Regions from separate parts of the Kitasatospora sp. RG8 genome, predicted to be linked through region 1. Evidence: predicted binding sites of a transcription regulator. Region 1 holds the regulator's gene; the other holds the start of a gene.
The links. The regulator HspR, encoded in region 1, represses chaperone genes until heat shock. The targets are predictions, from matches to a motif close to TTGAGNNNNNNNNNCTCAA.
Positions count from the first base shown of each region.

Region 2: dnaK (molecular chaperone DnaK) is a predicted target of HspR. The motif match lies at 10,871-10,889, and genes of this name have one in related genera.

Region 1 covers NZ_JAGIYX010000026.1:37,471-53,142, reverse strand. Annotated here, with positions in the region: gene J5Y04_RS30485 (LysR family transcriptional regulator) at 47-1,003, opposite strand; gene J5Y04_RS30480 (TDT family transporter) at 1,075-2,175, shown strand; gene J5Y04_RS43705 (LuxR family transcriptional regulator) at 2,901-3,893, shown strand; gene J5Y04_RS30470 (LuxR family transcriptional regulator) at 3,883-4,887, shown strand; gene J5Y04_RS30465 (hypothetical protein) at 4,910-5,536, opposite strand; gene J5Y04_RS30460 (helix-turn-helix domain-containing protein) at 6,327-7,316, opposite strand; gene J5Y04_RS30455 (heat shock protein transcriptional repressor HspR) at 7,526-8,050, opposite strand; gene dnaJ (molecular chaperone DnaJ) at 8,058-9,215, opposite strand; gene grpE (nucleotide exchange factor GrpE) at 9,502-10,116, opposite strand; gene dnaK (molecular chaperone DnaK) at 10,113-11,951, opposite strand; gene J5Y04_RS30435 ((Fe-S)-binding protein) at 12,272-14,491, shown strand; partial or broken gene J5Y04_RS30430 (sugar phosphate nucleotidyltransferase) at 14,929-15,672, shown strand, end outside.
Region 2 covers NZ_JAGIYX010000003.1:389,894-405,565, forward strand. Annotated here, with positions in the region: gene J5Y04_RS07070 (phosphocholine-specific phospholipase C) at 1-1,552, opposite strand, end outside; gene J5Y04_RS07075 (endonuclease/exonuclease/phosphatase family protein) at 1,623-3,071, opposite strand; gene J5Y04_RS07080 (metal-sensitive transcriptional regulator) at 3,552-3,818, opposite strand; gene J5Y04_RS07085 (PRC-barrel domain-containing protein) at 3,984-4,340, opposite strand; gene J5Y04_RS07090 (hypothetical protein) at 4,523-5,413, shown strand; gene J5Y04_RS07095 (BadF/BadG/BcrA/BcrD ATPase family protein) at 5,659-6,672, opposite strand; gene J5Y04_RS07100 (hypothetical protein) at 7,264-7,824, shown strand; gene J5Y04_RS07105 (alpha/beta fold hydrolase) at 7,877-8,737, opposite strand; gene dnaK (molecular chaperone DnaK) at 8,955-10,829, opposite strand; gene J5Y04_RS07115 (DegT/DnrJ/EryC1/StrS aminotransferase family protein) at 11,619-12,743, shown strand; gene J5Y04_RS07120 (NAD-dependent epimerase/dehydratase family protein) at 12,830-13,795, shown strand; gene J5Y04_RS07125 (hypothetical protein) at 13,806-14,891, shown strand; gene J5Y04_RS07130 (polysaccharide deacetylase family protein) at 15,127-15,672, opposite strand, start outside.

The DNA.
Region 1 (15,672 bases):
CCGAACCCTGCTGACTACAGCATGCACTAAGTTGAGTCTATTCCACTCAACTTTCCAAGGTTCGACTTCCGGATGAACGGTTGTAGGGTTCGCGGCCCGGCGAGCGCCGGGTCAGCGTCAGCAGTTCCCGGGCCGGGCCGCTCGGCCGCCGCCCGGCCGGCCAGACCGCGCGCAGCGGGCGCCGGAGGTCCAGCCCCTCCGCCAGCGGCACCGCCACCAGCCGCCGGGTCGCCAGCTCCTCCACCACCGCCAGCTCGCTCAGGCAGACCGGCCCGGCACCGGTCATCGCCGCCGCCTTCAGCGCCGTCGACGAGGCCAGCTGCAGCCGTGGCCGCGCCGCACCGCCGTACGGCGCCAGCGCCATCTCCAGCACCTCCCGGGTGCCCGAACCGGGCTCGCGCAGCACCAGCGGCGTCGCCGCCAGCTCGGCCCCGGTCAGCGGCTCCCGGCGGCGCGCCCAGGGGTGGCCGGGCGCGACCACGACCACCAGCCGGTCGGCGGCCACCACCGCGCCGGCCAGCCCCTGCGGGGTGGACGGGCCCTCGACGAAGCCGAGGTCCGCGTCCCCGGCCAGCACGTGCCCGGCGACGTCCGCCGAGTTGGCCGTCCGCAGCGTCACCGCCGTCCCCGGACTGGCCTCGTGCAGCGCCAGCAGCCAGCCCGGCATCAGGTACTCGGCGACGGTCAGACTGGCCACCACCACCAGCCGGGCGTCCCGCCGCTCGCGCAGCGCGTCGATCCCGGCGTCCAGCGCCTGCGCCGCCTCCACCACCTGGCGGGCCCACTCGACCACCAGCCGGCCCGCCTCGGTCGGCCGGCTGCCCCGGGGCGAGCGGTCCAGCAGGGGGACGCCGATCTGCTGCTCCATGCCCTTGATCCGGGCGCTGGCGGTCGGCTGGCTCACCCCCAGCTCGGCCGCGGCCCGGCCGACACTGCCCAGCCGGGCCACCGCGAGCAGCAACTCGAGGGCGCCGAGTTCGGGGACGCGGGGGGAGAGGGCCATAGGTTCAGGCTATGCCCTCATAGAGCTCCGGCCGCTACCGGAGCCCGGCCGCCGACGGCACGGTGGATTCCATGGCCACCGTGATCGACAGCCCCCGACCGTTCCTGCACGTCCGTCCCGACCTCGCCCAGCTGAGCCCGAACTGGTACGCGGCGGTCATGGGCACCGCGATCGTCGGCAACGGCGCCGCCGCACTGCCCGTCGCGCTCCCCGGGCTGACCGGGTTCGGCGAGCTGATGTGGGGTCTCGGGCTGGCCGCGCTGGTGGTGCTCGGGACCGCCCGGGTGCTCCACCTCACCCGGCACCGGGCCGCCGCCCGCGGCCACCTGCTGGACACCCCGGCCACCGCCGTCTTCTACGGCTGTCCGCCGATGGCCCTGCTCTCGGTCGGCTTCGGCACCCTGGTGCTCGGCTCACGGGTGATCGGCACCGGCCCCGCCGTCGCCCTGGACGCGGTGCTCTGGAGCGCCGGCACCCTGTACGCGCTGGCGGTCGCGGCCGGCATCCCGTACCTGATGATCACCCGGCACGCCGTCTCCCCGCTGGAGGCCAACCCGACCTGGCTGCTGCCGGTCGTCGCCCCGCTGGTCGCCGCCTCCACCGGCCCCGCACTCGTCCCGCACCTGCCGGCCGGCACCCCGCAGCAGGCCATGCTGTACGGCTGCTGGGCCCTGTTCGGGGTCGGCCTGCTGGCCACCCTCGCCATGCTGCCGGTGGTGCTCACCGGACTGGTGCACAGCAAGATCCCGGCCCTGGCGCTCACGCCGTCGCTCTTCCTGGTGCTCGGCCCGCTCGGCCAGTCCACCACCGCGGTCCACCAGCTCGCCGACGCCGCCCGCCCGGTCACCCCCCAACTCGCCCCCGCCGCCCTCGCCTTCGCCGAGCTGTACGGCGTGGCCGTGCTCGGCGTCGCGATGCTCTGGCTCGCCGTCGCCACCGCCGCCAACCTGCGCGCCCGCCGGGCCGGGATGGCCTTCGCGATGACCTGGTGGGCGTACACCTTCCCGATCGGCACCTGTGTCACCGGCGCGGCCGCGCTCGCCCGGCACACCGGCTTCGCCGGGTTCACCGGGCTGGCCGCCGGGCTCTTCGTCCTGCTGGTCGCCGCCTGGGCCGTGGCCGCCGCCGGCACCGCGGCCGGGCTGGCCGGCGGGCGGCTGCTGGCGCGCTGACCGGGCGTCGGCCGCCGCGGGGGCGGACGGCCGCCGGCGCGCCGGGTGGCGGCGCACGGTCGGACCACGGGCGGGCCGGTCATCGGGCCCGCCCTTCCGTACCGAATGACCGGACGGTCGGACTCCACGGGCCGACCCCCGTGACCAGCGGTTTTGCACACGGGCGGCGCATCGCGCGGGAACCCGCTCCGAGCGCCGGATGCAGGTTCCTGCAATTGCGAGAACATGCACTCGGGCGGCACTTGTTCACCGGCCGTCACGCTGTGAGGGTGGAGCCACGCCAGGTCGTCCGGGCAACCGCAGCCCGATGGTGGTGACTTGCTCTTCAGAACTGGATGCTCACGGCACGTCCGTACCTGCATATCGGGGGGAAGAGCGCCGGCCGGACGCCATGTGTGGTGATGGCACCCGGGACCGGAGTCGGCGAGGCGTTGCTGCTCCGCCTCGCCGGAAGCGCCTAGACATTGGCGTGGCACCGGCGGCCCCCGGCCTCCCGGCGTGCGACGGCACCCGGGACCCGGGGGTCCGCCGGCTCGCAGTACCGTGATCGCGTGCTGCGCGCGGTGCTGGGATCATGACCGGCAAGCGGGCGGGACACCTGGCGGCCGCGGCACCTGCGTACCCGAAGCACCGACTGCGGGGCACGCGCCCCCGCGTGCGGACCCAGAAGCACAGACCGCGAAGTACAGGCGTATCCGAGATCCATCCGGCAGGGAGTGTTCGAGGTGACGGCGGACCCGACGGCCGCTCCGGGCATGGCCGGGTCGTCCGGTGAGCCCGACGACGAGGCCCGCCGGCTCTACCTGGCCATCCTCGACGCGGGCGGCCGCATCCCGTCCGCCGACGTCGTCGAGGGCGACCGCGGCGCACTGGGCCGGCTCGTCGACATCGGCCTGCTGATGCCCAACCCCATGGACGCCTGCTACACCGCCGTCAGCCCGCGCTCGGTCAGCGACCGGCTCGGCGCCGAACTGCTCAGCGAGGCCACCCGGCTGCTCGTCCGCGCCGAGAACCTCCCCGGCGCCCTCGACTCCCTCACCCGCGCCTACGACGCCATGCCCCGGCCGCCCGAGCGCTCCGGCGGCGCCGTCTACATCGAGGGCCACGTCCACATCCGCCACCGCATCTCGCAGCTGGTCTCCGACTGCCGCACCGAGGTCCTCACCGCCCAGCCCGGCCACCGCCCCGCCGAGGCGCTGAAGATCGCCCTCATGCAGGACCTCCAGCTCCTGCAACGCGGTTGCTCGCTGCGGACCGTCTACCAGCCGGTGGCCGTCTCGGCTCCCGCAGCCCTCGCCTACGCCGACGAGGTCACCCGGCACGGGGCGCTGATCCGCATCCTGGACGAGCCGTTCCAGCGGATGTTCGTCTTCGACCGCTCGGTCGCGGTGCTCTCCACCAACGAGGACCACAGCACCGCCGCGTTCATCACCGACCCGGCCGCGATCGCCTTCCTGGTCAACTCCTTCGAACGCGACTGGGCCCGCGCCGACGCCCCCGACTGGACCGCGGCCCACGCCAACGGCCCCACCCGCGACACCCCCGACCGGGTCGGCCGGCTCCTCGCCCGCGGCCTCACCCAGCGCGCGGTCGCCACCCGGCTGGGGCTCAGCGAACGCACCGTCGCCGCCCACATCTCCCGCCTGCGCGACCGGTACGGCGCGCAGACGCTGTTCCAGCTCGGCTGGCTGATGAGGGGCGGCCCCGATGAACGGTGAAACCGCCGTCGCCGCGTCCGCCGGGCCCACCGCCGCCGAACAGGCCCTCTACCTGGCCGCCGTCGCGGCCGGCGGCCACCTGTCCGCGGCCGCCCTCACCCCGGCCGACGGCCCCGCCCTGGCCGGCCTGCTGGACCAGGGCCTGCTCGTCCCGGCCGCCGCCGACTACCGAGCCTGCGCCGGGTACACGGCCGCCGGGTACACGGCCGTCGACCCGCGCTCGGTCAGCGACCGCCTGGGCGCCGAACTCCGCACCGAGGCAACCCGGTTGCTCGTCCGCGCCGAACGCCTCCCGGCCGCTCTGGACGACCTGATCCGCGCGTACGACGCCGTGCCCCGCCCGGCGGTCCCGCTGGAGGCCGTCCACATCGAGGGCACCGCCGGGATCCGGCAGCGCATCTCCGAGCTCCTCTCCGACTGCACGGAGGAACTGCTCGCCGCCCAGCCAGGGCCCCGGCCGGCCGCCGCCCTGCGGATGGCGATGCCCCAGGACGTCGCGCTGCTCAAGCGCGGCTGCGCGATGCGCACCCTCTACCAGCCGCTGGCCGTCGCCGACCGGGTGGTGGTGGAGCACGTGCGGTCCATGGCCGGACACGGCGCCGAGGTCCGGGTGCTGGACGAGCCGTACCAGCGGATGCTGGTCTTCGACCGCTCGGTGGCGGTCGTCCCCGCTGCCGACGACGAGACCAGGGCGGCCTTCGTCCACAATCCCGCGACGGTCGCGTTCCTGGTGGCCCTCTTCGAACGCGACTGGTCCCGGGCCGCCCCGGTCGACCACCCCGTGACCGCCACCACCGCGCACCCCACCACCACCCGCGTCGGGCACCTGCTCCGTCAGGGCCTCACCCAGCGCACCATCGCCACCCGCCTCCACCTCAGCGAGCGCAGTGTCGCCGCCCACATCGCCCGCCTCCGCCGCCGTCACGGCGCGGAGACGCTCTTCCAGCTGGGCTGGCGGATGCGGGAAGCCCGGACGGGGGAGTCCGATGCGTGAACTGCCGTGGTGCGAAACGCGATCAGCCGGTGGCGGCGCTGCTCGGCCAGTAGCCGCTCCGGCCGACGGCCGGGGGCTGCTGACGGGGGACGGTGAACTGCTCGCCGGGGGCGGTCCAGAAGCCCTCGCGCAGCGAGAGCGCCATGCCCGCCCAGTCGAGGGCGGTCTCCACGGTGTGGTGGAGGGCCTCCTGCGACCAGGTGTCGTCGAAGACGAGCGGCAGCACGGGGGCGACCTGCTCGATGGTGGCGATCAGCGGGTTGTGCGTGATCGCCTCGTCCACCAGCAGGACGATCGGCTTCCGCAGGGCCGAGGCCCAGCCGAGCTCCAGGCTGACCCCGGCGGAGAGCGGCGCGCCGACGTACGCGAAGACCAGGTCGGCGGACTGCAGCGCGCGGAAGTCGGAGGGGACGCGCGGCTCGGGGGCCCGGCCGGCGATGGTCCAGGCGTCGCTGTGGTGCGCGCTGTACACGGCGGCGCCGCTGCGCAGGAGCGTGGTGCGAAGCGTCGTCAGCCGCGTCCGGCTGGCCAGGGTCACCACACTGTCCGCCGGCCCGGTCAACCGCATCAGCGGCGCGGCCAGGAAGACTCGTGCACGCCGGCCCTCAGGGGCCTGGCTGTCGTGGTGACGCAGGTAGGGCTCGGTCATTGTCGACTCCGGGGGAAGGCCGACCGGGGAAGATGCGGTGCCGGTGGGCGCTGCGGTTGGTTGCTGCTTCAAAGATTCTGAAGTCATCAGACTGATATTTGACGGTACAGCGGCAACTCTGCTTCGTCCGCCGGACCATCGGGAGCGAACTGATCGTCTATCAGTGCCGACGGCTCCGTCCAGCGTTCCGCCCTGTCATCTGGATGCCTGGCATAGAGATGACGCTGCCTGCGCCGTAGGGGAGATGACACCGTAGCGTGCCGTGCGGCATCATGTGGACGCCAGTGCTATAAGTCCAGCTCGCGGAGCTTGAGAAGGAGGGATGGGTCCGTGTCTCGTATGTACCGACTTGTCCGTAAGGCTGTACTGTCCGCCGTTGTCGGCGTTTCCATCTTCGCTGTCGGCGCTCTCGGCGCGGGTTATGCGGGTGCCGAGAGTGTGCCCGGTCAGGGAACCGGGTCGACGACTCAGGCCCTGGCCGACGATTTCCACTGGTGAGATGACGATGCATTGAGTGCTCGCGAATTGCCCGGCCCGGCCGAAGAGGTGCGGGGCTAGGCGGTTTCGCGGGGTGACTCGGGTCGAGGTCGCGCGGCGACCGTCCGCCGTTGGTGCTGCTTGAACGAGGCGCCGCCCGTGTGGGCGGCGGTCCGGCCGTGGGGCCGTCCGGGGAAGGCACCTCCCCGGGCTCGGGCCTGCGCGGGTGCGGACCGCGGGCGGCACGGCCAAGCCGGCGAGGAATCGTTTCTTCCCGTGTCCGGAAACTTCTGCACGCCAGTGGCGTCGGCGCTCAGGCGGTCGTCCCGGAGGACTGCCCGAGGACGTAGCCGAGCTGGAACAGCGAGTCGACGTTGTGCTCCTCGCGCATTTCCGCGATGTGCCGGGCCAGCGTGCGTTCGCTGATGCCGAGCCGGCGCGCGATGACCCGGTGGTTCGTGCCGGCCAGCAGCAGGTCGATGATCGTGTGCCTGAGCTGCGAGACGACCTGCTGCGGGATGGTGCGGTCGCCGTCGAAGTCGAGCGCCCGGCTCCAGTTCCGCTCGAACACCTCTTCCGCGAGGTAGTTGATGACCGCGGAATCGTGGACGAAAGCGGCGACGTGGTCGCCCACCACCGGAATCACGGCGAGGCGCCGGTCGACGATCAGGAGCCGTGTGTAAGGCTCGTCCAGGGTCCTGAACTGCCAGCCCTCTTTGGCCAGCGTGGATACGTAATCCCTGGTCGGTTGGTGGTGCCGGGTGCTGGCGTTGTAGATCGTCCGCATGGACGCGCCATGGCGGATTATGTCGAGATCGCGTTGGATGAACGAGGTCAGCAGTTCCGAGGGGCGCGGCCCGCCGGGCTGCATTGCGAGCCCTTCGGTCATTCCGCTCGCCATCGCCTGCTGAACCCGTTGATTTATGAGTGCCCGGCCCTGAACGTATTCAATGGGGCCGCCGCTTTGGTCGGGATTGTGGAACGCTTCCGCCAGCTCGCCCAGGTCGCCGGGAATTGCCACGGCACGGGCCAGCAGATCGAGCGCCTGGCGCTGCCAAGTCGAGCTCAGACTGGCGGCGAGTTTCGCGGGATCGGCGGCGAACAGCGAACCCGGCTCGTCGCTGTCCGATATGAGGAGGCCGAGCTCCATCAACTCGTCGAGGGCGGCGGCCTCGTGCGGTGTGCAGCTGCCCCGGCTGAGCCGGCCGTCCTCGTTCAACGCCTTCAGGTAGAGCGCGCGGGCGTCTGAGGACAGGATCGGTGAGCGACTGTGGTTGTGCACCAGCTGTTCTCGATCACTCACTTTCGGCTCCTTGTCGTCGACCGGACAAGTCAACGCGACTGAAGTCCGCTGCCCAGGGATCTTAAACGCAGAGCACGATCCGGCGCCTGGCTCACAAGGACGGACGGATCGTCCGGCGGTCGCCCTGATGCAGCACTCTCTCATCAACACCCAGCCGCCGGCACCCCCCGTTCAGGAGGGAACCGGCGGCAGGGGCCGTCGTGGCCGGGTCAGCGCTTCGGGCGCCAGACGACCAGGGCACTGGACTGGGTCGGCGGCTGGTAGGGCACCAGGTCGCGGCGGTACGAGGCGTGGATGGTGGCCTCGCGCTGCTGGAGCGTGGTGGCGGCGCCTTCGAGGGAGTCGGCGAGTTCGGCGATGCGGGACTGGAGGGCGGTGACCTGGTTCTCCAGCTCGATGATCCGCTTGATGCCGGCCAGGTTGATGCCCTCGTCCTGGGAGAGGCGCTGGACCTCGCGCAGCTGCTGGATGTCGCGGGCGGAGTAGCGCCGGCCGCGGCCGGCGGTGCGGTCCGGGCAGACCAGGCCGAGGCGGTCGTACTGGCGCAGGGTCTGGGGGTGCAGGCCGGAGAGCTCGGCGGCGACCGAGATCACGTAGACCGGGGTGTCCTCGGTGAGGACGTACTGCGGCGGCGGGGCGGTGCGGCGGGCGCGCGGGGCGCCGCCGGGGAGACCCTCGCCGACCCCGGGGCCGATGGGGCCCATCGGGCCGAGGGGGCTGCTGTCGGGGATCATCTGGTCGTCACGCTCCCTTCGCCGCCTTGAACAGGGCGGCTCGCGGGTCGTCGGAGGCGGTGGCCTCGCGGTACTGCTCCAGAGCCGTCAGCGCGTCGCCGGTGACGTGCTGCGGCACCAGGACCTCCACGGTGACCAGGAGGTCGCCGCGGGTGCCGTCCTTGCGGGTTGCGCCCTTGCCGCGGGCCCGCAGGGTGAGGCCGTTGGCGCTGCCCGGGGGCAGCTTGAGCTTCACCGAGGGGCCGTTGAGCGTCGGCACCTCGATGGTGCCGCCGAGGGCGGCTTCGGGGAAGGTGACCGGCACGGTCACCGTGAGGTTGTCGGCCTTGCGCCCGAAGACGGGGTGCGCGTCGACGTGCACGGTGACGTAGAGGTCGCCGGCCTGGCCGCCGCGCTCGCCCTGGGCGCCCTTGCCCTTGAGCCGGATGCGCTGGGCGTCCTGGACGCCGGCCGGGATCCGGACCTGCATGGTGCGGGCGGAGCTGGCCCGGCCGCTGCCGTGGCAGTCGGTGCACGGGTCGTCGACGATCATGCCCCGGCCGCGGCAGTCCCGGCAGGGCTCGGAGAGCGCGAAGGCGCCCTGGCCGCGGCTGACGGTGCCGGCGCCGACGCAGGTCGGGCAGACCCGGGGGGTGGTGCCGGCCTTCGCACCGGTGCCGCTGCAGGTGCGGCACGGGGCCTGGCTGGTCATCCGGAGCGGGACGGTCGCGCCGTCGACGGCCTCCTCGAAGGAGAGCGTCACCTCGGTCTCGACGTCGGCCCCGCGCCGGGGCTGGGGCTGGCGGCCGCCGCGGTTGAAGAGGCCGCCGAAGACGTCGCCGAGACCGCCGCCACCGCCGGGGGGGCCGCCCTGGCTGCCGTTGAAGAGGTCACCGAAGTCGAAGCTGTAGTTGCCGCCGCCGGGGCCGCCGGAGCGGAAGCCGCCGTTGGCGAAGAGGGTGCGCGCCTCGTCGTACTCCTTGCGGCGCTTCTCGTCCGAGAGGACGTCGTAGGCCTCGGAGATGTCCTTGAAGCGCTCCTCCGCCTTGCTGTCGCCCTTGTTCGCGTCGGGGTGGAACTCGCGGGCCAGCTTGCGGTACGTCTTCTTGATCTCGGTGGCGGAGGCGTCCTTGGGCACGCCGAGGACCTTGTAGTAGTCCTTCTCCACGTAGTCCTTGCCGCTCATGCGCCCACCTCGCTTCGCTCGGCAGCCGCTTCGCGCAACACGCCCCGATCACCGATTCGCTCGCTGCGCTCGCTCATGCGCCCACCTCGCGGCGCTCGGCAGCCGCTTCGCGCAAAGCGCACCTTTCGGCGATTCGCTCGCTCCGCCCGCTCATGGCTGCCGCCACCTCCCACGATCCATAGTCAATGTGCTGTCAACAGGCAGGGGCGTCCTGCCGTCGACGGAGACGGCGCTGCGGAGCCGGCCGTCGTACTGGACGACGTACGACTCCGCAGCGCACGGGTTGTCAGCTCTCCGACCCACCGTCGGCCTTGTCGGCGTCCGAAGCCTTGTCGGCGTCGGGCGCGGCGGTGGTCTGGGTGCCCGGCTGGGGCTCCGCGACCGCCACCATCGCCGGGCGGATGATCCGCTCGCCGATCCGGTAGCCGGGCTGGAGGATCTGGACACAGGTGTCCTCGGTGACGTCCGAGGAGTAGCTGTGCATCAGCGCCTCGTGCATGGTCGGGTCGAAGGGCTCGCCCTCCTTGCCGAACTGCTGGAGGCCCAGCTTGGCCACGACCGTCTCCAGGGACTCGGCGACGGACTTGAACCCGCCCGTCACCTCGCCGTGCTCGCGGGCCCGGCCGATGTCGTCCAGGACCGGGATCAGCGACTCCAGGATGTTGGAGACGGCGATCTCCCGGACCGTCAGACGGTCGCGCTCGACCCGCTTGCGGTAGTTCTGGTACTCGGCCTGGAGACGCTGGAGGTCGGCCGTCCGCTCGGCCGCCTCGCGCTTGGCGGCGGCGAGCTCGTCCCCGCCGGCCGAACCGGCCGCGGCGGCCTCCTCGGCAGCCTTGATCACGGCCTCCTCGGCGGCGGAGTCGTCGCCGGGCTCAGCACCCTGCGGCTTCTCCGTCATGCCGCACCGCCCTTGGGCTTCTCGTCGTCCACGATCTCGGCGTCGACGACGTCGTCGTCCTTGGCACCGGCGGCGTCACCGGCCGGGGCGGCACCCGCGGCGTCGGCGTTGGCGTAGAGCGCCTGGCCGAGCTTCTGGGCGGTGGTGGAGACCTTCTCGGAGGCGTCGCGGATGGCCGCGATGTCCTCGCCCTTCAGGGCCTCCTTGAGCTCGCCGATGGCGGTCTCGACCTCGGTCTTGACGTCGGCCGGGAGCTTGTCGGCGTTGTCGGCGATGAACTTCTCGGTCGAGTAGACGAGCTGCTCGGCCTGGTTGCGGGTCTCGACCGACTCGCGGCGCTTGTGGTCCTCCTCCGCGTACTGCTCGGCCTCGCGCATCATGCGCTCGATGTCGTCCTTCGGCAGCGCGGAGCCGCCGGTGACGGTCATCTTCTGCTCCTTGCCGGTGCCGAGGTCCTTCGCGCCGACGTGCATGATGCCGTTGGCGTCGATGTCGAAGGTGACCTCGATCTGGGGCAGGCCGCGGGGGGCCGGCGGGAGACCGGTCAGCTCGAACATGCCGAGCTTCTTGTTGTACGCGGCGATCTCGCGCTCGCCCTGGTAGACCTGGATCTGCACGGACGGCTGGTTGTCCTCGGCCGTGGTGAAGATCTCGGAGCGCTTGGTCGGGATCGTGGTGTTGCGCTCGATCAGCTTGGTCATGATGCCGCCCTTGGTCTCGATGCCGAGGGACAGCGGGGTGACGTCGAGCAGCAGGACGTCCTTGACCTCGCCCTTGAGGACACCGGCCTGGAGCGCGGCGCCGATGGCGACGACCTCGTCCGGGTTGACGCCCTTGTTGGCGTCCTTGCCGCCGGTCAGCTCGCGGACGAGCTCGGCGACGGCGGGCATGCGGGTCGAGCCGCCGACGAGGACGACGTGGTCGATCTCGGAGAGCGAGATGCCGGCGTCCTTGATCACGTTGTGGAACGGGACCTTGCAGCGCTCCAGCAGGTCCGAGGTCAGCTGCTGGAACTGGGCCCGGGTGAGCTTCTCGTCCAGGTGCAGCGGGCCCTCGGCGGAGGCCGTGATGTAGGGCAGGTTGATCGAGGTCTCGGAGGACGAGGACAGCTCGATCTTGGCCTTCTCGGCGGCCTCGCGCAGACGCTGGAGGGCCATCTTGTCCTTGGACAGGTCGACGCCGTGGCCGGCCTGGAAGACCTTGACCAGGTGGTCGACGACCTTCTGGTCCCAGTCGTCACCACCGAGGTGGTTGTCACCGTTGGTGGCCTTCACCTCGACGACCCCGTCGCCGATCTCCAGCAGCGAGACGTCGAAGGTGCCGCCGCCGAGGTCGAAGACCAGGATGGTCTGGTCGTCCTTGTCCAGGCCGTAGGCCAGGGCGGCCGCGGTCGGCTCGTTGACGATGCGCAGGACGTTGAGGCCCGCGATCTCACCGGCCTCCTTGGTGGCCTGGCGCTCCGAGTCGGAGAAGTACGCCGGGACGGTGATGACGGCGTCGGTGACCGTCTCGCCCAGGTAGGCCTCGGCGTCGCGCTTCAGCTTCTGCAGCACGAACGCGCTGATCTGCTGCGGGTTGAAGTCCTTGCCGTCCAGGTTGATCTTCCACCCGGTGCCCATGTGGCGCTTGACCGAGCGGATGGTCCGGTCGACGTTGGTGACGGCCTGGCGCTTGGCCACCTCACCGACGAGGACCTCGCCGTTCTTTGCGAAGGCCACGACGGACGGCGTGGTCCGCGCACCCTCGGCGTTCGTGATGACGGTGGGCTCGCCACCCTCAAGGACGCTGACGACCGAGTTCGTCGTACCGAGGTCGATGCCGACCGCGCGTGCCATCGTTGGTACCTCCACGGAAGAGTTGAGCTTTACGGGCTCAAGGATGCACGACTCGGTGGAGAGCGTCAACAGCCATGAGTCGGCGCCGCTCAACTTTGCTGAGCGGATCCGCTGGAGCGTGGCGGGGGCGGGGGCCGGACGGGCCCGGCCGACGGGCGTGGTGAGTGTGCACTCACGTGACTGCCGCCATACCTTGAACATCTTCTGGAGAAGAGTTGACAAACGGTAATGTCCGGGCCGTCGGCCCAGGAAGTTACCGACGAGTACACTCGCTCCGGAGATACCGCCAACCCAGCAAAGCCGCAGGAGACGGAGAGCCGATGCAACTAGCAGCGATCGTCATCTCGCTGGTCACGTTCGTGATCGGCACCGCGCTCGCCGCCCGTGCGGCGCTGTACATCTTCAAGGTGGTGCGGACCGGCCAGTCCGACCCCACCAGGTTCGGGGAGCCCGCACAGCGGGTGAAGACCGTCGCGGTCGAGTTCGTCGGCCACACCCGGATGAACAAGTGGGGCGTCGTCGGCGTCGCGCACTGGTTCGTCGCGGTCGGCTTCTTCAGCCTGGTGCTGACCATCGTCAACGCCTTCGGCCAGCTCTTCGACGCCGACTTCGCGCTGCCGGTCATCGGCCACTGGATGCTCTGGCAGCTCTTCGTCGAACTGCTCGGCACCCTCACCACGCTGGGCATCATCACCCTGATCGTGATCCGGCTGCTCAGCCTGCCGTCCCGGTCCGGCCGCAAGTCGCGCTTCGCCGGCTCGATCGCCTGGCAGGCCTTCTACGTCGAGTACACGATCCTCGGCATCGGCCTCTGCATCCTGATGCTGCGCTCCCTGGAGGGCGCCCTCAACGGCGTCGACTCGTACGGGCCCGAGCACCTGTTCTCGTACCCGCTGGTCTCCGCGCTCAGCGGCCTGTCGCACGGCACGCTGGAGAACCTGATCTACTTCTTCGCGATGCTGAAGATCTGCATCTCGTTCGCGTGGGCGACCACCATCGGCATCAACCCGTCGATGGGTGTGGCCTGGCACCGGTTCCTGGCGTTCTTCAACATCTACTTCAAGCGCGAGGAGGACGGCGGCACCGCGCTCGGCGCCCTGCGCCCGATGACCAGCGGTGGTCAGCCGATCGACTTCGAGGACCCGGCCGACGACGCCGTCTTCGGCGTCTCCCAGGTCGAGCACTTCTCCTGGAAGGGCATCCTCGACTTCTCCACCTGCACCGAGTGCGGCCGCTGCCAGTCGCAGTGCCCCGCCTGGAACACCGGCAAGCCGCTCTCGCCCAAGCTGCTGATCATGAGCCTGCGCGAGCACGCCTTCGGCAAGGCGCCGTACCTGCTGGCCGGCGGCGGCAAGGACATGGAGGGCACGGAGAAGGCCACCTCCGAGCAGCTCAAGGACGTCCCCGCGGCCGCCCTGGCCGAGGCCGAGCGCCCGCTGATCGGCACCGCCGAGGAGAACGGCGTCATCGACCCGGACGTCCTCTGGTCCTGCACCACCTGCGGCGCCTGCGTCGAGCAGTGCCCGGTGGACATCGAGCACATCGACCACATCGTCGACATGCGCCGCTACCAGGTGATGATCGAGTCCTCGTTCCCGACCGAGGCCGGGACGATGCTCAAGAACCTGGAGAACAAGGGCAACCCGTGGGGCATGGCCACCAAGGCCCGCCTCGACTGGGTCAAGGAGCTGAAGAAGGAGACCGGCATCGAGGTGCCGGTGATCGGTGAGGACATCGACCCCGCCGAGGTCGAGTACCTCTACTGGGTCGGCTGCGCCGGCGCCCTGGAGGACCGCGCCAAGAAGACCACCAAGGCCTTCGCGGAGCTGCTGCACACCGCCGGCGTGCAGTTCGCGATCCTCGGCAAGGAGGAGTCCTGCACCGGTGACTCCGCCCGCCGCCTGGGCAACGAGTTCCTGTTCCAGATGCTCGGCGCCCAGAACGTCGAGACCCTGAACGCGGCGCTGGAGGACGCTCCGAAGAAGCGGATCGTCGCCACCTGCCCGCACTGCTTCAACACCATCGCCAACGAGTACCCGCAGCTGGGCGGTCACTTCGAGGTCATCCACCACACCCAGCTGCTCCAGCACCTGATCGACGAGGGCAAGCTCGTCCCGGTCAACCCGGTCGAGGGCCTGATCACGTACCACGACCCCTGCTACCTGGGCCGCCACAACAAGGTCTACAGCCCGCCGCGCGAGATCATGGACAAGGTCCCCGGTCTGCGCCAGCAGGAGATGCACCGCCACAAGGAGCGCGGCTTCTGCTGCGGCGCCGGCGGCGCGCGGATGTGGATGGAGGAGCGCATCGGCAAGCGGATCAACACCGAGCGCGTGGACGAGGCGCTGTCCCTCAACCCGGACATCGTCTCCACCGCCTGCCCGTTCTGCCTGGTGATGCTCTCCGACTCGGTCAACGGGAAGAAGAACGAGGGCGCCGCGAAGGAGCACCTGAAGGTGGTGGACGTCGCCCAGCTGCTGCTCGACTCGGTCAAGGCGACCCCGCCGGCCGAGGCGGAGGCGGAGACGGTCGACGCCTGAGACCTGACGGACGGGACCGGGCGCTGAGGCGCCCGGGGCCGGCGGACGGTCCCGGGAGGGCCGCGAGCACGTCCTGATGTTCGACAGTTCTGTCACAACTGCCCGGCCCGGTGGGTGCCACGAGCGCCCGCCGGGCCGGGCTTTTCGCCGGGCCCGCGAGCGGGCGCCGCGCCGGGCCCGGCAACGGGCCCGCCGCCCCGGTCCGACCGGGTCCCGCCCGGCTTCCCGGCTCGCGCCGCAGGCCGGAGCGGTCCGGCCCGGGCGCCAACCGCCGGACCGCCGGGAGGCGTCCCGGTTGGAAGGAAATACAGTAGGCGCCGGACCGGCCCTGTGCCGGTCGACCCGTTCCGGCCCACCGGGCGGGTGTCCTGACCACCGACGGAGGTATCGGCCCGCCGGGCCGGGCCGCAGAGACCACAAGGGGAACAGCGCAGACCATGACCGAGGCGATCATGCTGGTCGGTGGTAAGGGCACGCGACTGCGTCCGCTGACCACCCACACCCCCAAGCCCATGCTGCCCGTGGCAGGCGTCCCGTTCATCGCGCACCAGCTGGCCCGCGCGGCCGCCGCCGGGGTCACCCGCGTGGTGCTGGCCACGTCCTACCTGGCCGAGGTCTTCGAGGACCACTTCCAGGACGGCACCCCGTACGGCATCGAGCTGGTCTACCTGACCGAGCGCGAGCCGCTGGGCACCGGCGGCGCCATCCGCAACGCCGCCTCCGGGCTCACCTGCGGCCCCGACGAGCCGGTCCTGGTCTTCAACGGCGACATCCTGTCCGGCGTCGACATCGCGGCCCTGCGCGACGGCCACGTGGCCGCCGGGGCCGACGTCACCCTGCACCTCACCCGGGTCGAGGACCCGCGCGCCTTCGGCCTCGTCCCGACCGACGGCAACGGGCGGGTCCTGGAGTTCCTGGAGAAGCCGGAGACGCCCGAGCAGATCGTCACCGACCAGATCAACGCCGGCTGCTACGTCTTCACCCGGTCCGTGATCGACCGCATCCCGGCCGGCCGCGAGGTCTCGGTCGAGCGCGAGACCTTCCCCGAGCTGCTGGCCACCGGCGCGCTGCTGCGCGGCGTCGTGGACACCTCGTACTGGCTGGACCTCGGCACCCCGGCCGCCTTCGTCCGCGGCTCGGCCGACCTGGTGCTCGGCAAGGTCGACTCCCCGGCCGTCCCC
Region 2 (15,672 bases), on a different contig from region 1:
CGATGTTCGGGTAGACGGTGTAGGGGAAGGCGACCGTGCCGTCGTTGCTCATGGTGCAGGTGACCCTGCCGGTCCTGCGGTCCACGTCGGCGTCGGCCCAGGGCTGGTAGGGCAGGTGGCGGTGCGGCCGGTCGCCGCGCTCCTGGACGGGCATCGACTGGGTTCCGGCGGCGGGGAGTTGGACGCCGGGGAGCTTGGTCCCGGCATCGGCCCTGGCCATCAGGGCGTTGGTGTCCGGCAGTTGGGGTATCGAGAGGTCCGGGGCGGCGAAGTCGAAGCAGCTGGTGAGGTCCCCGCAGACGGCTCGCCGCCAGGCGGAGATGTTGGGCTCGGCGACACCGGTGACCTGCTCCATGAAGCGCAGCACCGAAGTGTGGTCGAATACCTGGGAGTTGACGTAGCCGCCGCGCGACCAGGGCGAGATGACCCAGAGCGGGACGCGGTTGCCGAGGCCGATCGCCCGGCCCTGGGTGAACTCCTCCGGCGTGCCGGGCTCGGGGGTGGGCGGGACCATGTGGTCGAAGTAGCCGTCGTTCTCGTCGTACATGACCAGGAAGACGGTGTGCTGCCAGACCACCGGGTTGGACATCAGCGACTGCAGCGCGGTGTTGACCCAGTGCGCCCCGTACGCCGGGCCGGCCTCCGGATGCTCGGAGAAGAGGTAGGGCGCGACCAGCCAGGAGATGGTCGGCAGGGTGCCGTCCTTGCAGTGGGCGTCGAACGCGGCCGGGTCGAACTTGGTCATCGCGTTGATGTAACGCGGGTCCGTGACGGGGAAGTCGTGGAACTGCTTGAAGTACGAGAGGGCGTTGTCGTCGTAGTCGCCGGTCCGGTCGTCCTTGCTGGGGTTGTGGTAGACGCGCCAGCTGACGCCCGCCGCCTGGAGGCGCTCGGCGTAGGTCGTCCAGTCGGCGACCGGGTTGTCCGTCACCGGGGTGTTGTCGATCCAGGGCCCGGTGGTGCCGTCCCGGCCCGGACCGGCGGTGCCCGTCCAGAGGTAGAGGCGGTTGGGGTCGGTCGGGCCCGCCAGGGAGGTGAAGTAGGCGTCGCAGATCGTGAACGCGTCCGCCAGCGCGTACTGGTAGGGGATGTCGGCGCGGGTGAAGTAGCCCATGGTGCGCTCGCCCTTGGCGGCGACCCACTTGTTCATCGCGCCGTTGTTGATCGCCTGGTGGCCGGTGGCCCAGTCGTGCGGCAGGCCGCCCGCGTTCTGCGCGTTGTACTTGGAGGTGTCCATCCGGTACGGCAGCATCACACCACCGTCGGCGCGGCGGGCGTCGGGCTGGCGGAACACGTCCGTCCCGTCCGGGAACTGGAGCGCCTGCTTGTCGCCGAAACCGCGGACGCCGCCCAGCGTGCCGAAGTAGTGGTCGAAGCTGCGGTTCTCCTGCATCAGCACGACGACGTGCCGGACGTCCTTGATGGTGCCGGTGAGACGACCGGCGGCGGGTGCGGGTGCGGCGTCGGCGGGCGTGGCCGGAAGGCCGACGACGGCGGCGGCGCCGGCGGCCGCGGTGGCACCGACGAAGGTGCGGCGGGAGAGTTCGGACATGGCGAACGGGCCTCTCGGGGGTGGCGGAGGTGGATCGGCGGATGCGGCGCGAACGAGGGCCGCGCGGCCGTCAGAGCTGGAAGGTGGCGACGGCCGCGGCCGTGTCGGAGGGCCACTCGTTGGCGGCGAGGGCGGCCGGGTCCGTACCGGTGGCGGGCCAGTCGGCGACCAGGGTGTGCGCCTCGGCGAGCTTCAGCGGCCCGGCGTACAGGACGTAGTCGATCCGGTCCTGCGGCTCGGCCCTGCCGTCGGCGCGCTGCCTGCGGGTCGGCGACCACGTGAAGCCGGGCGCCTTGGCCGGGTCGCGGTTCTCCTCGCGGAAGCTGTCGGTCAGTCCGGCGGCCTGGAGCATGGTGGTGACCGGCCAGGCCACCGGGCCGGCCACGCCGTGGGTGGCGGCGGTGGCGGCCGTCCAGTCCAGGTGCGAGGGCGAGGACAGCGCCCCGGCGACGACCACCGGCCTGCGGCCCGCGGCGTCCGCCCGGACGGCGTCGGCCAGCGCCCTGGCCTGCCGGAGCCGGACGGAGGCGTTCTCGCCGGCCAGCACCTCGGCGGCGCCACGACCGTCCTGCACGGCGTACGGGCCGTAGTCCGCCTCGTCCAGGTGCGCGGCCCAGAACCGGACGCTGCGGCCGCCGGGAAGCTGGACGGTGGCCCCGGCGGCGGGGAGGTCGGCGGTCACCGGGGTGACGGCGGTCAGCGGGTAGCGGCTGAGGATGCCCACGCTGCCCTGGCTCTGGTAGGCGTACCAGCCGAGGGCGTCGGCGAGGGCCCGGGCGGCGTTACCGGCGGTCTCCTGCAACGCCAGCACGTCCAGCCCCTGGGCGAGGACGACGCGAAGCTGCTTCTCGGGCGCGTCGGTGAAGCCGGCTCCCGCGTCGGCGAGGTTCCAGCTCGCCGTCTTCAGGCGCAGCGGGCCCGCCGGGTCGGCGACCGGGATCTGCACGGTCACGGTGTCGGAGGCGCCGGCGCTGTCCCGGACTCCGACCACGACCACCTCGGGGTTCCTGGTCGGACCTGCAGGCGCGGTACCGGTGACCGTGCCGTCGGCGGCCACCGAGAGCCAGCCGGCGCCGCTGACCCGGCGGAAGGCGGCGGTGCCCGCCGGGTTGCCCGCCGGACGGGACCAGAGGCCGCCGAGCCTGACCGAGACGGCGGCGCCGGGGGCGACCGGGGCGGTGGTCAGCGCGTCGACGGCGCTGTGCGGGCGGACGACGGCGGGCTTGGGCCGGAAGGTGAACGGCTCCGTCTTCGCCAGGATGGCGTAGCCGTCCTTGGCCAGCAGGTAGGCCGTGTACGGGCCGCCGGTCAGCGCCGCGGTGTCGAGCTGGACGTCGCCGACGGCGCCCGGGGTGTACTTCCAGAGCAGCGAGCCGCCGTTGCCCGGCTGGCGGGTGCCGTCGTAGATGCCGACCCAGTTCTTGGCGTCGGGGGCGTCGGTCGTCCAGTGGAAGGTGAGCCGGTCGCCCTCGACGGGGCTGGCGGGTGAGGTGGGCGTCAGGGCGCTGCCGGTGGCCACGGTTGTCCTGTCCGCCGCGCTCGGGCAGGCCGGCCCGGCTGGGGGTGCGGGCGGGGCCTGGGCCGTCGGCGGCTGGTCACGGAGGTGGGAGGGAGGCGTTCGCAGTTGGCTGTACAACTGCGGACGGCCCCCATTCATCCGAAGATCGGCGACCGGGACGTGAACGACGCATGACGGACTATCGGGCGATCCGGGAACTCCGGGGCGTCCCGGGTGGGCCGGGTGACGCGTGACGGGCTGACGGGCGTGACGGGCGTGACGGGCTGACAGATGTGACGGGCGTCGGGGTGTCGGGCGATGAGCGAAACGTGTTGGGTGACGGCGTGGTCGGCTGCGCCGGGATGACAGGGAGTCAGGGGTGGATGGCCGCGCGCCGGGACCGTGCCGGGACCGCGCCGGGGCCGCGCCAGGGCGCCCGTTGCCGTCAGCGGACCCGGGCGTGCGGACCCACGCCGGGGGCCGTCATGACTGCCAGGGGCGTCAGGCCAGGGTGAGAAAGAGCTTCTCCAGCTCGGCCTCGCTCATCGGCGGGGTGTCCGCGTCGGCACCGGCCATGCACTGGCGCATGCCGCTGGCCACGATCTTGAAGCCGGCCCGGTCGAGCGCACGGGAGACGGCCGCCAGCTGCGTGACGACGTCCTTGCAGTCCCGGCCCGCCTCGATCATGGCGATCACCCCGGCCAGCTGTCCCTGGGCCCGGCGGAGCCGGTTCAGGACCGCGCCGACCGCCTCGTCGTCCACCTTCATGCCTGGGCTGCCTTCCTCTACCGACCGGGCCCCCAGTGTACCCCGTGGGGTATGACGACGACCTGGGCCGGCCGGGACGGTCGGGCAGCCGGAACGGTTAGCCGGCCGGAACGCCCGGGCCGTCAGAACGCTCTGCCGCCGGAACGCGCAGGGGTGCCCGGGCGCTCAGCGCCGGGCGAGGCGGCGCTCCCCGCCGGCACCGGGGGCGTAGTCGAGCTTGTAGTGCGCGAAGACCTCCGGTTCGTTCTCGGCCGGCAGGACGTCGTCGGTGCCGATCGAGGGCGCCTCCTTGACCAGGGACTTCGGGAACGCCACCCGCACGTACCCCGGTCCGAGCACGGCGCCGTCCAGCGGGACGAACACGAGCCGGTGCCGCGAGGGCAGGCCGACCGTGACCGTGGCGAAGAACGGCTGGTCACTGGCGGTCTCGACGTAGACGGATTCGAGCGTGCCGATCCGGCGGTCCTTCTCATCGACCACGGCGTGGCCACGCCACTCCCTGATGTCCGCCGACCCGATCATCACGTCCTCCCATCACCGGCCCGTTCAGTCGGCGCTGTCCGGGACTACCCATCCATCGTGCTCCGGTCCGCCCCCGCCCGCCCGGCGGGGCGGCCGGCCGCCGGAGAGCGTCCGGACGGGGTGCACACAGCGGCAACAGTGCGGCCGGCCCGGCCCCCAGCCGGGCCCATAGAGTCCGAGCCATGTTGAACGGGGTGGGAGCGCGAGAGCTCTACGAGGGCCTGCTGGAACACGAGGGACCGGAGCCGTACCCGGACGTCGTCGTGCCGTGGCTCGACCGGGCCCGGGGCGGATACCGCGCCGCGCTCACGGTGGCGGCCGAATGCAACGGATGGTGGACCGCGAAGCGCACCGACGCCGGCGTCCTGGGCCTGCACCGACAGCTCTACGCCCTGAGCCGGGTGAGCGACCTCCTGCTGCTCGGCCGGCAGCACTCCGACGATCCGGTGGACATCGCCCCACCCGGACTCGCCTTCCCGGACCACGAGTACCTCGGGCTGTTCGGCGCCCTCGGCATGACACCGTCCGGGGCCGGGGCCTTCGACCCGCTCCTGCACGAGATCGTCGAGGTCGAGCAGGCCGACGACCCCCGGTCACCGATCGAGATCACCGGGACGCTCTGGCCCGGGCTGATCCTCGGTGACCTGGTGTTCGGCCGGGCGGGCGTCCGGGTCCGGGCCGGTGCCGACCATGCGCAGCACGGTGTAGCCGACCGCTCGCCGCTGTACTGGAGCTTCCGGCGCCGCCACCGGCCGACCGTCGACCTCTCCCAGGGCTGGGGCGGCAACTCCCAGTGGGGGACCAGCCTCCGGCTCGACTACCGGACGCCGGCCGGCGACCGGCTCAACGTGGACGGCGACCGCCCGATCGACGGCAGCACGGAACCGGACCCCGACCACCCGGCCAACCTCGGCCCGGAGGAGCGGCTGCTGACACCCCGCGAACGCCGCGACCTGCTCCGCCACCGCTGCCTGCTCCGCACGCCCGAAGCCGCCGACGAGCTGGCCGGCCTCGCCCCCTGGGAGAAGGACCTCATGCCCTTCCGCTGGATCCTCCCCGCCGACGAGGAGTGAGCGGCACCCGTCAGGCCTTCCGACCGCGGAGGTGGCACCTCGGGCCGTCCGACCGTGGAGGTGGCACCGACCGGGCGTCGGGTGGGCCCGGGCTCCGGGGGACCCGGGCTCCGGGGGACCCGGGCTCCGGGGGACCCGGGCTCCGGAGGGCGGCGGCGGGCGACGGCGGGCGGCGGGCGACGGCGGGCGGCCTGCGTGCGCGTGCAGGCCGCCAACGCGCTGGAGGCCAAGGAGCGCGCAGGACGTCAAGGCACGCGCAGGACGTCGAGGAGGGGTGGATCGACCGGCCAGGGCAGACCGGTGGCCGCGGTGGCGGCCAGGCGGAGGGCGCCCAGGAGGGGCGGGCCGTCGGGCCGCTGGAGGTGGGCTCCGGGGAGGCGGGCGGCCAGGGCGGCGTGGGTGGCCCCGCGCAGCCGGGCGAGCCGGAAGAGGCCTCCGGTCAGGGCGAGCCGGGGCTCCGCGAGCCCGGCGGCGCTGGCGGCGGCCGTCGCGGCGGCGACGACCTCCTCGGCGGCACGCCGCACGATCCCGTCCGCGACCGGGCAACCGCCCTCGGCCGCGGTGGCGACGTCCGGGGCGAAGGCCGCCAGCAACGCGGCGCGGTCGGGGCGCGGCTGGAGTGCGGCGGGCAGTCCGGCCACCGGGCCGTAGCGTCGTTCGGCCGCCGCCAGCAGCGCGGGCGAGCCGCCGGTCCGCCCGTCGTAGGCGCGCAGGGCCGCCTCCAGGCCCGCGCGCCCGATCCAGCCGCCGCTGCCGCAGTCGCCGAGCAGTTGGCCCCAGCCGTCGGCACGCCGCCAGCCCGCGTCCGGGTGGTGGCCGACCGCCACCAGGCCGGTGCCGGCCGCGACCACCACACCCGGCCGAGTGCCGAGCGCGCCCGCGTACGCGGTGACGGCGTCGCCGGCCAGCACCAGCCACTCCGCCCCGGTCGCGCGGGCCAGCGGACCGGGGAGCCCGGCCGCGAGGTCGCGGCCGAGCAGCGCCATCCCGGTCGCGCCGACGGCGACGGCGCCGATCCGCGCGCCCGCGGGCAGCCCGGTGACCAGGGCGTCGAGGGCGGGGAGCAGCTCGGCGAGGAGGGCGTCCGCGTCATGGCCGGCCGCGCCGACCTGCGCGGCCGCGGCGATGTCCCGCGTCCGCGCGCCGGCGAGCCCGGCGGGCCAGGTGCCCGGCGCGAGCGCGAACCGGATCCCGGATCCGCCGACGTCGATGCCGACCACCCAGCGGCCGGCCTGCGGGTCGGGGTCGTCTCCGGACATCGTCAGCGCCCCTCGGCCACGGTGCGGTCCGCCGGCGGCAGGGAGTGCGGCAGGGAGTGCGGCCGCCCCCTCGGCCGGCGCCCGGGGCGGCCTGACGGTCAAGGCCTGCTCCGAGGTCCCGTCCACGGCGTCCTCCCGCTCGGTGGGGCTCGTCCACGTCGTCCCGGGACCTCCCCGCGGGCGGCCTCGGCAGCCCGCGGCGCGCCGACCCCGGGTGTGTCCGAAGTGTGCCACCACAGCCCCGGGAAGGGGGACCCCGCCGCGCACCGCGGAGCCGTCCAGGGGCGGACGGAGGGGCGCACCGAGCTCGCCCCCGGCCTGCCACGGCCGCGGCAGCAGCGCCGCCTCGCACCGGCGGACCGCTGCGCGCGGTGCTCCGGCAGCGGCCTCTTCGACGGGCCGTCCCGGACTTCGGCGGTCGGGTCAGGACGGGCGGCGTGCGACAGGGGCGCATCGGCTCCACGGGCGACCCGCGGGGACGGCGCGGCGTCCTCGATGCTCGCCGCGCACCCCGGAGAAGCCCGCCCGGGCGACCCTGACGACGGATATGCTTCCGGCGATTCAGGAGATCGGGAGCGATCCGGGGGTGCCATGGACCGGCCGTTGCTGTTCCTCGATGTCGACGGCCCCCTGAATCCCTACGCCGCGGAGCACGGGAGACGGCCCGAGGGCTACACGACCGTCCGCATCCCGCGGGAGGACGGAGCCGCCGGGGATCCCGGGAGGCCACGTGCCCGCATGCGGCCGGAACGGATGTGGCTCGACCCCCGTCACGGGCGGGCCCTGCTGGCGCTGGACTACGAGCTGTGCTGGGCCACGGCATGGATGAATGACGCGAACAGGTGGATCGGACCCGTGCTCGGCCTGCCCCGTTTGCCGTTCGTCGACTTCGGCGAAGCCCTGCTCAACGAGCGTCCCGACGGCGTCCATTGGAAGTCCGGGCCGTTGGTGGCGTACGCCGACGGCCGCCCGTTCGCATGGGTGGACGACGAGCAGGGCGACGCGGATCACGCCCACGTGGCGGCCGGCCACGGCGCACCCGCGCTCCTCCATCACGTCAATCCGCGGACCGGCCTGCGGCACGACGACTTCGCCGCCCTCGCCGCCTTCGCTGCGTCCCTCCATCCGCCGCGGGCCGGCCTCTCGCCCTGACGGCGTCCCGGCCGACGCCCTGGTCGGCGTCCCGGACGTGCCTCGACGTGCCTCAGCCGGCGTCGAGGAACTCCGCGACCAGTCCGGTGAACCGTTCCGGCTCCTCCGCCCACGGCCGGTGGCCGGAGCGGGCCAGGACCTTCAGTCGGCTCGCGGGGTGGCAGGCGGCCACCGCGCGCGCCGGTGCGGTGCCGATCATGCCGTCCGAGGCTCCGGCCACCACCAGGACGGGAGTGACGGCGGCGCCCAGCCGGGCGATCCGCCCGGGCAGGGCGGCTCCGGCGGCCGAGCCGGCGTAGAAGGCCTCGCGCAGCCAGGGCAGGGTGACGGCGTGCTCGGGCCGGTACTCGGCTCGGCGCCGCTCGTCCCAGACGTGCCAGAAGAACGGCACGATCCGGCGCTGGAGTTCGGCGAGTGCGACGCCTTCGTGGCCGCCCTCGGCGAGCAGCCGGTCGGCCTCGGCGGCATCCGGGTACCAGCTCTCGCCCGCGCGGGCGGCGCGGAGGGCGGCCAGCTCGGCCGGGTCGGGCTCGCGGCCGGCCCGGCCGACCGGTGCGACCAGCACGGACCGCCGGACCAGGGCCGGGTGGGCGGCCTGGTACTCCTGGGCGGTGAGGCAGCCGGCCGAGTGGGCGAGCAGATCGATCCGGTCCAGTCCGAGGTGGCGGCGGAGCGCCTCCACGTCCCGGGCCTGTTCGACGAAGGACACGGTGGAGCGGTCGGCCGGCACCTCGGAGCGCCCGGTGGCACGGGCGTCGACCAGGACCAGCCGGCGCCGGCGGTCGAGACCGCCGAGGTCGCCGAGGTAGCGCACGTCCATCCCCGGACCGCCGCCCAGCACCACCAGCGGGTCGCCCTCTCCGGTGAGTTCGTAGCTGATCCGGGTGCGGTCGTACGAGGAGAAGCTCGGCATGGCGGAAACGATCACACGCCCGCCCCGGCGCTGTCATCACCGTTCCGCATAGTGGTCCAGACCATTCGACGCCGGAGGGGCAGCGCAACCACGCCTTCTACCGCTCGCTGGGCTTCCTTTCCTACGAGGAGAAGCAGATGTCCGACTTCGGCCTGGCCCGGGTCCGGACCAGCTGACCGGCCCGAGCCCGATGCCGTGACGCCCGGCCCGGCCCGGCTCAGCCGGCCGGGCCCCTCGGCCTCTCCTCGTCCACGATCTCGGCGTCGACGACCTCCTCCTCGCCGTCCGGCGCGGCCGCGGTGTCGTCCGACGAGCCGGATGCGGGCCGGGCGCCGGCACCGGCGGAGGCCTGGGAGTAGATGGCCGTGCCGATCTTCTGCGCGACGACGGCCGCCCGTTCCATCGAGAGCCGTACGGCGGCGGCGTCCTCGCCCTTGAGCTTCTCCTTGAGGTCGCCGAGGGCGGCCTCCACCTCGGCCTTGACGTCGCCCGGCACCTTGTCGGGGTTGTCGGCCAGCATCCGCTCGGTCGAGTAGACGAGCTGCTCGGCCTGGTTGCGGGTCTCCGCGGCCTCCCTGCGCTGCCGGTCCTCCTCGGCGTGCTGCTCGGCGTCGCGCATCATGCGCTGGATGTCGTCCTTCGGCAGCGAGGAGCCGCCGGTGACGGTCATCTTCTGCTCCCTGCCGGTCCCGAGGTCCTTCGCGCCGACGTGCATGATGCCGTTGGCGTCGATGTCGAAGGTGACCTCGATCTGGGGCAGGCCGCGGGGCGCCGGCGGCAGGCCGGTCAGCTCGAACACGCCGAGCCGCTTGTTGTACGAGGCGATCTCGCGCTCGCCCTGGAAGACCTGGATCTGCACGGACGGCTGGTTGTCCTCGGCCGTCGTGAAGATCTCCGAGCGCTTGGTCGGAATGGTCGTGTTCCGCTCGATCAGCTTGGTCATGATGCCGCCCTTGGTCTCGATGCCGAGGGACAGCGGGGTGACGTCGAGCAGCAGGATGTCCTTGACCTCGCCCTTCAGCACGCCCGCCTGGAGCGAGGCGCCGACCGCCACCACCTCGTCCGGGTTGACGCCCTTGTGCGGGTCCTTCCCGGTGAGCGACCTGACCAGCTCGGTCACGGCCGGCATCCGGGTCGAACCGCCCACCAGGATGACGTGGTCGATGTCGGAGACCTGGATCCCGGCGTCCTCCACCGCCTGGTGGAACGGCCCCTTGCAGCGCTCCAGCAGGTCGGCGGTCAGCTGCTGGAACTGGGCCCGCGTGAGCGTCTCCTCCAGGTGCAGCGGACCGTCGGCGGAGGCGCTGACGTAGGGCAGGTTGATGCCGGTCTCGCTCGCGGACGAGAGCTCGATCTTCGCCTTCTCCGCCGCCTCGCGCAGCCGCTGCGCCGCCATCTTGTCCTTGGCGAGGTCGATGCCGTGGCCGTTCCTGAACTGCTGCACCAGGTGGTCGACGACCTTCTGGTCCCAGTCGTCACCGCCGAGATGGGTGTCGCCGTTGGTGGACTTCACCTCGACGACGCCGTCGCCGATCTCCAGCAGCGAGACGTCGAAGGTGCCGCCGCCGAGGTCGAAGACCAGGATCGTCTGGTCGTTCTCCTTGTCCAGCCCGTACGCGAGCGCCGCGGCGGTCGGCTCGTTGACGATGCGCAGCACCCTCAGCCCGGCGATCTCGCCCGCCTCCTTGGTGGCGGTGCGCTGGGAGTCGTTGAAGTACGCCGGGACGGTGACGACGGCATCGGTCACGTCCTCGCCCAGGTAGGCCTCGGCGTCGCGCTTCAGCTTCTGGAGCACGCGGGCGGAGATCTCCTGCGCGGTGTAGCGCCGGCCGTCCACGTCCCCCGCCTCGGGGAAGCGCCACGCTGCGTCGCCGACGTGCCGTTTCACCGAGCGGGCCGTGCGGTCGACGTTGGTCACCGCCTGGCGCTTCGCCACCTCGCCCACCAGCACCTCGCCGCCCTTGGCGAACGCCACCACCGAGGGCGTGGTGCGGGCGCCCTCCGCGTTGGGGACGACCGAGGGTTCGCCACCCTCCAGGACGCAGACGACGGAGTTGGTGGTACCCAGATCGATTCCGACCGAGCGAGCCATCGCTGGCCTCCCTTGGGTACGGCCCCACCGGACCGTGGGACTTGAGCCGGACCGTGTCAATTGTCGCTCCGCCGTGGGCGCCGTGCCCGCCCCCGGCCGACCAACCACGTCCCGGCTGCGGCTCCGGCTCCGGCTCCGGCTCCGGTTCCGGTTCCAGGGGGACGTGCGACCGGCCGGGGCAGACGCGCCGGAGGAAGGCCCACCGGCCCAGGCGGTACAGGAATCCAGGCGGTACAGGAATGTGGCCATGGGGGAGCAGACTCCTTCGAACGACGTTCGGCAGGTGCGTGCGGCGGGCGCACCCGTCGGCCGGCCGGCCCGGGTCTCCCGCAGCCCGGCCATCCTCGGCCGCCGGAGGGCCCCGCGTCGTCATCGCTGCGCAGGCACTTCGCGTACTGCGTGCGCAGTAGCGGACCCACCCGAACGATGCATCGCCGGCCTCCCGCGGGAGGCCCGGTCCTCCCCCACCGGAGGGAGTCTCCGGCCCCGGCAACAGCGCCCCGGGCCCCGCCGGCGCGGACCCGCCGTACAAGCAGACCCGCCGTACAAGCGGACCCGCCGCACAACGAGGACCCGCCGCACAACGGCGGCCCACCCGGCGGCCGGATGCCACGCCCGCCGGGCAGCGGGGCGGGCCCGGCGGGCCCCGGGTCACCCGGCCGGGCGGTGACAACGGGCCGGGGTCGCCCGGGCGAAGTAGCGTGATGTGCCTGGCCCGGCCGTTCTGCCCGGTCCACCCAGGAAGTACCTGTCAGATCCCCTGTTCATCCTGCTGCCGGAGGAGGCCCGATGGGCGTTCCACCCGCTCGCATCGTCTTCGACGAGAGCGACCGTTCGGCCGTCGCGGACGCGGTGACGGAGATCCTCGCCACCGGCGCGCTGACGCTCGGCCCGTGGACCGAGCGCTTCGAGCAGGCCTTCGCGGCCGAGCACGGCGCCACCCACGCGGTCGCCGTCGCCAGCGGCACGGCGGCGCTGGAGATCGTCCTGCGAACCGTCGACGTCCGCGACCGCGACGTGGTCGTCCCGGCCGTCACCTTCTACGCGACCGCCGGGGCCATCGTGCACGCGGGCGGGCGGCCGGTGATCGCCGATGTCGACCCGGCCACCCTCGCACTCGGCCCCGAGACGCTGGAGGCGGCCCTCACCCCGGACACCGCGGCCGTGGTGCTGGTGCACATCGGCGGGCTGATCACCCCCGAGGTGGACGCCCTGCGCGCGATCTGCGACCGCCGGGGCATCCCCCTGGTCGAGGACGCAGCGCACGCCCACGGCAGCAGTTACGCCGGGCGCTGCGCCGGGTCGTTCGGCCTGGCCGGCGCGTTCTCCTTCTACCCGACCAAGGTCACCACCAGCGGCGAGGGCGGCATGATCCTCACCGAGTCGGCCGAGCTGCGCGACGAGGCCCGGATCTACCGCGACCAGGGCAAGGGCTCGTTCACCACCAACCACCACGTCCGGTTCGGCGCCTCCTGGCGGATGAGCGAGTTGAACGCCGCCGTCGGCACGGTGCACCTGCGGCGGCTCAAGGAGTTCGTCGAGACCAGGCGCCGGGTCGCCCAGCGCTACGACGCGGCGCTCGCCGGCCTCGACGGCCTGCGGCCGGTGACGGAGCCGGCCGGTTCGCGCAGCAACTACTACAAGTACGTGGCGCTGCTGCCGCCCGGCGTCGACCGGGCCGCGTTCAAGCGGGCGGTGGCCGAGGAGTACGCCGTCCGGCTCTCCGGCGAGGTCTACGACCTGCCGCTGCACCTGCAACCGGTGCTGGCCGCCTACCGGCGGGGCCCGCTGCCGGTCGCCGAGGACCTCTGTGCCCGGCAGATCTGCCTGCCGGTGCACTCCGACATGACCGAGGACGAGACCGACCGGGTGATCGAAGCCGTCACCGCCGTCCACCGCCGTCTCGCCGGCTGAGGCGCCGGGCGACGGCCGCTCGGCGGCGGCCGGCGCCCGGAGGAACGCGACCCAACGAGCCGGCCCACCGGACAAGGAGAGAGAACGTGCGCGTAGCCGTCACCGGGGGATGCGGATTCATCGGCTCACACGTCGTGGACCGGCTGCTGGCGGCCGGGCACGAGGTGCTCGCGGTGGACACCACCGACAAGTACCTCAACCCCGGCGCGGAGTTCGCCCGGATCGACATCCTCGACCTGCCCGCGCTCACCGCGGCCCTGGACGGCAGCGAGGTGGTCTTCCACCTCGCCGCGATGGCGGACGTCGAACGCGTCGCCGCCGACCCGGTCCGGGCCGTGCGCACCAACATCGACGGCACCGAGGCCGTCCTGGAGGCGGCCCGGCGGAGCGGGCTCAGCCGCACCGTGCTGGCCAGCACCGTCTGGGTCTACGGCGCCGCCCTCGCGGAGGCGGGGATGGACAGCGGAGAGCAGGAGCTGGACGAGCACGTGCCGATCGAGCTGGAGCACAGCGGGCACCTGTACGTCGCCACCAAGCTCGCCGCCGAGATGCTGGTGCACAGCTACCGGGAGTTGTACGGGGGGCACTTCACCATCCTGCGGTACGGCATCCCGTACGGGCCCCGGATGCGGGACGAGCTGGTGGTCGCCCGGTTCGTGCAGGCGGCGCTGGCCGGACGGCCGATCACCATCGCGGGCGACGGGCGGCAGAGCCGCAACTTCGTCTACGTCGAGGACCTCGCGGACGCCCACGTCCGGGCCCTCTCCCCCACCGCCGAGGACCAGACGTTCGCGCTGGAGGGCTCGACCGCGATCTCGGTGCGGGACATCGCCGACACCGTCGACCGGCTCCTCGGGCCGGTCAGCATCGAACACATCGAGGCCCGGGCCGCCGACTACGACGGACGCCGCATCTCGGCCGCGCAGGCCAAGCGGCTGCTCGGCTGGTCGCCGCGGACCAACTTCGCGGACGGGGTGCGGCGGTACGCCGACTGGTACCGGGACGAGGCCGCGCCGGCCCCCGCGCCGAGACCTGCGTCGGGCTCCTCCTGAGGCGGGGCCCGTGCCGCACGCGCTGCTGGTCTCCGGCTCGCTTGGGCAGGGCCACGACGTGATGGCCCAGGCCTGCGCGGACTCGCTGCACGAGCGCGGGTGGACCACCGCCACCGTGGACGCGATGGCGCTGCTCGGGCAACGGGCCGGCTCGGCGGGCGAGTTGGTGTTCCGGCGACTGCTCGGCCTGCCCGGGCTCTACGACGCCTTCCACTTCTCGGCGCTGCGGCCCGGCGCCCGGATCGCGCTGCTCGCCGACGCGGCGGCGCGGACCCGGCTGGTGCCGGCCCTGCGGGAACTGGTCGCGGAGCAGCGGCCGGACCTGGTGGTGTCGGTGTTCGCCACCGCGACCTCCGCGCTGAACGGGCTGCGGGCGGACGGCGGGCCCGGCTTCCGCCACCTCGTCCTCTGCACCGACGTCACACCGCACCGGCTCTGGGTGCAGGACGGCACCGACCTCTTCCTGGTCACCTCCGAGGTCGCCGCGTGCGCGGTGCGGCGCTACCGGCCGGACGCGGCGATCGCCGTACTGCCGGCGCCGCTGCGCGAACCGTTCTACCGCCCGCCCGGACGGGCCGAGGCCCGGGCAGAGGCCGGGGTGCCGCCGGACGCGCGGTGCGTGCTGCTGATGTCCGGCTCCTGGGGGCTCGGCCCGCTCGCCCGCACGGCGGCCTCGCTCGCGGACGCCGGACCGCACGTGCTCGCCGTGGCCGGCCGAAACCGCGAGCTGGAGGCCCGGCTCCGGCGGGCCGCCGGGCGCCGGCCGCGCCTGCACCCGTTCGGGTACACCGACCGGATCCCCGCGCTCATGGCCGCCGCCGACCTGGTGGTCACCAGTTCCGGCGACACCTGCAGCGAGGCGCGGGCACTCGGCCGCCGGCTGCTCCTGCTGGACGTCGTCCAGGGCCACGGCCGCGACAACCTCCAGCACGAGCTGGAGCTGGGTCATGCCGACGTGACGTCCGCCCGGCCCGCCGAGGTGGTCCGCAACGCCCTCGCCGCCCTGGAGCGCCCCTCGCCGACCCCCTCCCCCGGTGCCTCGCCGGCCGGGTGGCGGACGGGGTTCGCGGCGGCGCTGGAGCGGGTCGGCCTGTAGCGGGTCGGCCTGGCGCGGGTCGGCCTGGCGCGGGCCACCGGCCGGTCCGGGCCGGGCAGACCGGCCCGGCTCAGGTCGCGGCCTGAGGCGGGTGAGGCTGAGGCGAGTGGGGCTGAGGCGGGTGGAGTTGAGGCGGGTGGGGCTGAGGCAGATCGGCCCGGCTCAGGTCGGCCTGGCGCGGGCCGCGTTCGGCCGCTGCAGGGGGCGGCGGGCCGCGTGAGGGCCTGCCGACGCGCTACGGCACGCCGTGGTCGCACAGCGGGCCGAGGGTCAGGCCGTGGCTGCGGCAGTGGTCGGCGATCAGGGGGAGGGCCCCGAGGGTGGCGCGCCAGGAGCCGGGCGCGGAGGTGCAGTCCGAGTCGTGGAGCAGCAGCGTGGCACCGCCGGTGAGGCCGGGGCGGGCCGTGGCGTGGACGGACTCCGCGGTGGCGTGGCCGGTCCAGTCCCTCCCCCAGGCCGTCCAGAGGACGGTGCGCAGGCCCAGGCGGCGGGCGGCGAGGGCCGGGCCGGCCGTGCGGACGCCGTAGGGCGGGCGGTACCAGCGGGGCACGGCGCCGCAGATCCCGGTGACCGCCTCGGCGGTGCGGCGCAGCTCGCGCAGATCGCGAGCGGGCGCCGGGTACCACTGCTGCCGGTGGTACCAACCGTGGACGGCGACCTCGTGGCCGCGGGTCACCAGTTCGCGGCCGAGATCCGGCGCGCGTTCCAGCATCGTCCCGAGCAGGAAGAAGGTGGCCCGGGCGCCGATCGCGTCGAGGGCGTCGAGGATGTCCGGGGTGCT